DNA from 3 places in the Exiguobacterium alkaliphilum genome. Region 2 is predicted to be linked to each of the others. Evidence: riboswitches for the same ligand, from Rfam matches in the RefSeq annotation. Region 2 holds a riboswitch; each other region holds the start of a gene.
The links. A riboswitch is a leader RNA that binds a small molecule or an ion and turns the genes downstream of it on or off. The one in region 2 is predicted to bind S-adenosylmethionine.
Positions count from the first base shown of each region.

Region 1: linked by a shared signal. The riboswitch ahead of KB235_RS00305 (Na+/H+ antiporter NhaC family protein) and the one ahead of KB235_RS06410 (methionine ABC transporter ATP-binding protein) in region 2 are both predicted to bind S-adenosylmethionine.
Region 3: linked by a shared signal. The riboswitch ahead of msrA (peptide-methionine (S)-S-oxide reductase MsrA) and the one ahead of KB235_RS06410 (methionine ABC transporter ATP-binding protein) in region 2 are both predicted to bind S-adenosylmethionine.

Region 1 covers NZ_CP073101.1:49,393-51,658, reverse strand. Annotated here, with positions in the region: gene KB235_RS00305 (Na+/H+ antiporter NhaC family protein) at 1-1,053, opposite strand, end outside; SAM riboswitch class I at 1,126-1,220, opposite strand; gene KB235_RS00300 (GGDEF domain-containing protein) at 1,317-2,266, opposite strand, start outside.
Region 2 covers NZ_CP073101.1:1,229,806-1,232,071, reverse strand. Annotated here, with positions in the region: gene KB235_RS06410 (methionine ABC transporter ATP-binding protein) at 1-826, opposite strand, end outside; SAM riboswitch class I at 905-1,010, opposite strand; gene KB235_RS06405 (thioredoxin family protein) at 1,466-1,723, opposite strand; gene KB235_RS06400 (PTS sugar transporter subunit IIC) at 1,908-2,266, shown strand, end outside.
Region 3 covers NZ_CP073101.1:1,679,889-1,682,154, reverse strand. Annotated here, with positions in the region: gene KB235_RS08675 (amidase family protein) at 1-850, opposite strand, end outside; gene KB235_RS08670 (hypothetical protein) at 962-1,123, shown strand; SAM riboswitch class I at 1,168-1,268, shown strand; gene msrA (peptide-methionine (S)-S-oxide reductase MsrA) at 1,335-1,853, shown strand; gene KB235_RS08660 (GRP family sugar transporter) at 1,876-2,266, opposite strand, start outside.

The DNA of each region.
Region 1 (2,266 bases), 1.2 Mb from region 2:
CGCTGCGAGCGGACCTGCCACGAGAATGGAAATCGTGTTGTTGGCCGTGGCGACGTTCGTCGCACTGACGAGTCCGGCGATGCTCCATTCGGCGCCGGCCCGTCGCTGAATCCGCGAGGTGAGGGCGTCACGCAAGTAGGTAAGGCCGCCGTTATGGGAGATGAGTCCGACGAGTCCGCCCATGAAGAGCGTCAAAATCGAAATCTCTGCCATTCCAATCATCCCGTCCGCGACCGCCGTAACGAACGCGGTCACTGACAAGGTCCCGTCAAGTAGACCGATGATTCCGGTCAACACGATGCCACCGAGCAGAACGAGGATGACGTTCAACCCGGTCAAGGCGAGGACGATGACGGCGAGGTACGGGATGAGCTTGTACCATTCAAACGAAGCAATCTCGACAGAAGAGACCGTGCCGCTCGATAGGACGGCAAGGAGAACCGTCGTGATAATCGCGGCCGGCAAGACAATCCAAAAGTTCGTCCGGAATTTGTCACGCATGTTCGTCCGCTGCGTTCGCACGGCGGCAATCGTCGTGTCAGAGATGAACGACAAGTTGTCTCCGAACATGGCGCCACCGACGACGGCTGCCGCGGCGATGGCGATATTGACGCCGCTCTCTTCGTGGATACCGAGCGCGATTGGGGCGAGGGCGGCAATCGTACCGGTCGATGTCCCCATCGCCATCGAGATGAAGGCGGCGATGACGAACAGTCCACTTAACAGGAGCGAAGGCGGGAGCAACGTGAGCGCCGCGTTGACGGTCGCGTCAATCGCCCCAATCTCGCCCGCGACGTTCGAGAACGCACCGGCGAGGAGAAAGATGAAAATCATAATCAAAATGCCCGGATTGCCGGCACCTTGGGCAATCCGTTCCACCGTTTGGGTGACGCTGCCTTTCGTCATCGTAGCCGCGACGATCAAGGCGATGAGTGCCGCGATGAGTACCGGGAATTTATAAAAGTCACCATAGTAAACCCCGGCCCCGATAAAGAAGGCAAGGAAGACGAGTAAAGGCAAGAGTGCCCATTTGTTTGCAGTTGGTTGTTCCAATCGTTTCACCTCATTCATAGAAATAAAAAAGAGAGCCCTTCGAAAAAGGCTCTCTCCATGTAAGAAGCGCCTTTTTCATCTTTCAAGCACGTGCTTGCTGGATTTGGCACAGGTTCCCCGCTGCCGAGACGTCGCAGGGCCAGTCCCTCGGTCTCTCTTGATAAAAAAGTCGGATGATTTAGTTATAAGACACGTTCCCTAACCTATCTGTTTCGAACCGGTTTGTCAATAGAAAATCCCTATGCGCTTCGCATAGGGATGAGTCAGGTCGTCAAATATTGAAAATGGGCGACCCGGTTGCGCCCGGCGTATTTGCCGCCGACGTAAAGCGCCCGGTCGGCGTTTCGAATCGTGTCGTCGAGTCGTTGATCACCGAACGCTTGAATCGTATCGACCCCGATTGAGGCGGTCACTTGGATGTCGATGCCGTCGACACGGAACGGCGTCGCTTCGATTTTTTGCCGGATACGCTCGGCGATTTCGACGGCCTGGTCGGTGTCGCAATGGTTCAAGAGCAGAATGAACTCCTCGCCTCCGTAGCGCGCCGCAAAGTCCTCGGTCCGAAGCGCCTGGCGAATCCGTCGGCCGAACTCTTGGAGAACGCCATCCCCGACTTGGTGACCATGCGTGTCATTGATTTTCTTGAAGAAATCGATATCGAGCATGGCGACGGAGATGGGGTACATCGATCCGTCTGAAATTTGTTGAATTCCATATTCGTAAAACGCCCGCGCGTTGGCGAGGAGCGTCAGACTATCCGTCCGGCTCTCGGTATACAAGCGGTCTCGCTCATGGCAGCGGCTAATCGTCCGATTGAACGATTTGAGCAGCTTGACGATTTCGCGCTGAATGATGAGCGGGTAACCGTAAGCGTGTTCGCCTGTCATGATGAGCCATGTGCGAATGCCTTCGATCTCCTCGGACCGGACCGAGATAAAACTATGATAGTCGTCATGGAACTCTTCGGATAATGGACCGTCCCATTCAAACCGCATCTCATACTCGACCGACGTTTCGAAAGGATGCGACGTTTCGAGTAAGTCGAACACGCGGGGCCTTTCGACTGGTTGACGCGTCTTCAAGTCGAAGTAGAGCGAGCGGTCGAACAAGGCGAACTCGACGAAGCCGGCGTCATATTGATTCAGCCGTTCACACTGGTTTAAAAATACTTCAATCGCTTGGGCCTCGCTTTGCGACAAGGAGACAGCTTCTT
Region 2 (2,266 bases):
CCGTCTCGTTCAAGAACTTGAGCTTGACGATTTGACCACTCGGATAGCGCGCCTTCAAATGCTCGAACGTGAGCGACATGTCGTCGACCGCGCCGATCTGTTTGACGAACTCTTTTGTGATCGGTTGTTCCGGATGTTGGAACACGTCGGCGACTTGCCCGATCTCGACGACTTTCCCTGCTTCCATGACCGCGACGCGATGACAAATCTTTTGGATGACATGCATCTCGTGCGTGATGAGCACAATCGTCAAGCCGAGCTTTTTATTGATGTCGACGAGTAACTCGAGAATCGAGTCGGTCGTCTTCGGGTCGAGCGCGCTCGTCGCTTCATCGCAGAGGAGCACTTCTGGATTCGTAGCGAGCGCACGGGCAATCCCGACTCGCTGCTTTTGACCACCCGATAGTTGTGATGGGTAACTGTCTTCACGTCCGGCGAGCCCGACAAGTTCGACGAGTTCGGTGACGCGGCGTTTCCGCTCGCTTGCCGGTACCCCGATAAGTTCGAGCGGGAAGCTGATGTTTTCAGCGACCGTGCGCGACCAGAGTAGATTGAAGTGTTGGAACACCATTGAGACGTTTTTGCGAACCCCTCGTAACTCTTTTGGACTAAGCTTCGTCAATTCACTCCCGGCCACCTCGATCGTGCCGCTCGAAGGTGACTCGAGCCGGTTAAGGAGTCGAATGAGTGTCGACTTCCCTGCCCCTGAATATCCGATAATTCCAAAAATTTCGCCGCTTTCGATTGTAAGCGACACATCATCGACCGCCTGGACTCGACCGTTTTTCGTGTCGAACCATTTGGCCACATTGCGTAGTTGAATCAATCCCTTTCCCTCCTGACAACAAAAAAAGTACGCACGTTTGAGCAAACGTGCGTACTTTATCGGTACGGACAACGATTGCTCTCATCCTCCAAGGTATACACCTTGCTGGAATTAGCACCATTTCGGATTGCTCCGCGGTTGCTGGGCGTCATAGGGCCAGTCCCTCAGCCTCTCTTGATAAGAGTGTTGTATATTCGATTAGCCTTATCATAGCGACATATTATTTTCATGTCAAACTATTTTATGCGAAAAAATAAAAAAAGGTGCCGTCCGAAGACGACACAGAACGTAGCACCTTGAGTCACAGGAAGGACAACCCATAGATGAACCCCTTTTGCCCGATCAGAGCATTCATCCTTAATATGGGGGATGTTACTCGTCAATCACCCAATCCTGACATGTACCGAACGGCTACGCGGTCTGTATTCCTTCGCTTGATTTTTTTGGGGGACAATCGAAGGGAAGGTCCACTTCAAAATCGCGTAAGCGGGTGGTTCGGCGATGCCTGAACGTCTTGATTGCGAGTAAATCGCGTCCTATTTTTGTGTTCAAGTAAGATGTTGTAATGAATATACCATTCGTGAACTTTCTGTGTCAACTGATTATTTAAAATTTTCAGATTATTCTAATGTTCCTCCGTCACTTGACGAAGGAAAGCACGTGTTGCACGTTTTGGAACGCATAGATTCGATCGGTCACTTGGCCATTTTCAAGCTTCAGGAGCGCCGGGACGCTCATCACTTGATACGCTTCCAGCTCGTTTGGGATGAAGTTCGCATCGCGTTTTTCAATCTTTAAATTAGGATCGACCGCCTCGACGACCGTGAGCATCCGCTCGGCCACGGCGCATGTACCACACATTGGGGCGTATATATATAACAATCCGTCTGTCACCATATTTCTCACCTCTCTCCTGATTATAAGAAGCTTCGTCCCGACATTCAAAAGTTGTGCTCGATTTGAAAAAATTCTGAATACTTCCATTTTTCTGGTTGACGTGCGTCCGAAAGAGGCATAGTATGGTCAATAACTTTAATGCTTTTGTACATAACAGTAAAAGAGAAGGATAGGTGAAGAAGACATGACGGAAGAACGACTTACCGGAAAACAGTTCTTGATGAACGTATTGAACGGACTCAGCCTTGCCATTTTGATCGCCCTCATTCCGAGCGCATTGCTCGGTGAATTGACGAAAGCCATCTTGCCGTATTTTCCGTCGCTCCAGTTCATCTTAGACGCGACGACGATCGCGATGCGCCTCCTCCCGGTCATTATCGGGGTCGCCGTCGCCATGCAGTTCGGCCGCACGGCACTCGAGGCCGGGACGATCGGCATCGCGACACACGTCGGGAGCGGTGCCATCCGCATCGAGGAAGGTACCTTCCTCATGGCCGGCATCGGTGACGTCATCACGGCCGGTGTGACGGCGGCCCTCGCGAC
Region 3 (2,266 bases), 450 kb from region 2:
CCTGTTCTTCTTCCGACAGATCAATCTTGACGATCCCGACGCGCATCCCGACCGCTTGGCGTTCATCGAGACACGTCCGATACGGCGGACCGGCCGGAAGGTGCGTCGTCGCCGGGTCAGCCGGGTCTTCCCCGACCATCGCCTCAAGGGCAAGCACCGCATCCCGGAGCGTTCGTGCCATCGGGCCGGCCGTGTCCTGCGACCGAGAGATCGGAATGATGCCGCTCCGGCTAATCAAACCGACGGTCGGCTTGATGCCGACGATGCCGTTATGGACGCTCGGATGGATAATCGAGCCGCTCGTCTCGCTGCCGACGGCGAGAAGCGTCATGTTCGCCGCGACCGCGGACGCCGAACCTGAACTCGACCCGCCGACATCGAGCTTGTCCCCATATGGATTGAGCGTCTGGCCCCCGACCCCGCTCCAACCGTTCGGCATCCCCTCGGTCAAAAAGTTGGCCCACTCGGACAAGTTCGCTTTCCCGAGGATGATGGCCCCGCTCGCGCGTAAACTTTGAACGAGGTGGGCGTCTCGGCCGGCGAAGTGATGCGCGAGGGCGACGGCCCCAGCCGTCGTCTTCATCTGACCGGCCGTCTCGACGTTGTCTTTAATCAGTACCGGAATGCCGAGCAGCGGCAAGCGATCACCACGTCGGAACGCCCGGTCGGCCGCCTCGGCCTCGAACAGAGCGTCCGGGTTCACTTGAATGACCGCTCTCAGCTTGTCGTTCAATGCGGCGATTCGGGTCAAATAATAGGCCGTCACGTTACGCGCGGTGAACGTTCCTTCCTTATATCCGAGATGGGCGGTCTCGATATCGAGTTCGAAAAATGGGTTTGGTTCAGTCATGTTGATTCCTCCTTTGCTCACTCGTTCGTATTCGCTATTTCCACTTGATTTCCTGTTTTCGTTCGCCAACGAATGTGTAACTTGGTAAACTGAAAGAAAAGGGAGGTTACTATGAACCGTTCGTACGTACTCGTCTTGTTGTCCGTCTTTGTCTTGTTCTTCTTACAGCTCTATGCCGGGGAGGCCCCGTATACGCTACCGCTCTCCATCGTCCTCGTCGTCTTGATTGTCGGGGCCACGTTGCTGCAACTTCGGCGAAAACCTAATCGTTGACGACACTTTCGGACAGATGGTATGATGCTTTCACCAACTACATATCGATATCTTGAGTGAACGAGAGACCTGGCTCTATGACTTCACAGCAACCTGCTTCGGCAAGGTGCTACTTCCAGCAAGGCGTTTGCCTTGGACGATATGACAGAACGCTCATGTCGATGACATGGGCGTTTTTATTTGGACAATACGTGTACAGGGGGAGTTTTTTATGGAAAAAGCAACATTCGCGGGCGGCTGTTTTTGGTGCATGGTCACCCCGTTCGAGGAACAGCCCGGAATCGAATCAATCGTATCCGGCTATACGGGCGGACACGTCGACGATCCGACGTATGAACAAGTGAAGACCGGCACGACCGGGCATTACGAGGTCGTCGAGATCACGTTCGACCCGTCGCTGTTCGCTTATGAACGTTTGCTCGAACTCTATTGGATTCAGACCGACCCGACTGATGACGGCGGCCAGTTCCAAGACCGCGGCAGCCAATACGCGCCGGCCATTTTCTATCATTCGGAGGAACAACGCGTGAAAGCAGAGCAGAGTCGCGACGAACTCGCCGCGAGCGGACGATTTAAGGATCCGATCGTCACAAAGATTTTACCGGCCGACACGTTCTATCCGGCCGAAGAGTATCATCAGGATTTCCACAAAAAAAATCCGGACCACTATAAAGCAGACCGGAAGAAATCTGGACGAGACGCGTTCATCGACGTGGCTTGGCAATCATAAAAGACGGGCAATCGCCCGTCTTTTAACTTTTCGCAATCCCGAGCATGAAGCCGGCGACGACGATGAGCCCGATGCCCATAAAGACGAAGACGCGCTCTTTCGACGTCTTCTCTTCTTTCAATAGATAAATCCCGCCGAGCGTCGCGACGACGACGTTCAGTTGCGACAAGGCGAACGACGTGGCGACCCCGACCTCTCCACTCGAGACGAAGAGACCGAAGTTCCCGATCCCCCAGGCGATCCCGGCCAAGATGTTCTTGAACGTCTTCGGATCGAACCGTTTCACGTCCTTCTCACGAAGACTGAAGAGAAGCGCCGCGATGAACATCCCGACCGATTGCGGGACGATCGCCGTGATGCCGTCGACTTCAAAGTAGTTCGTCAATACGGCGTACGTCACATACCCGAGACTC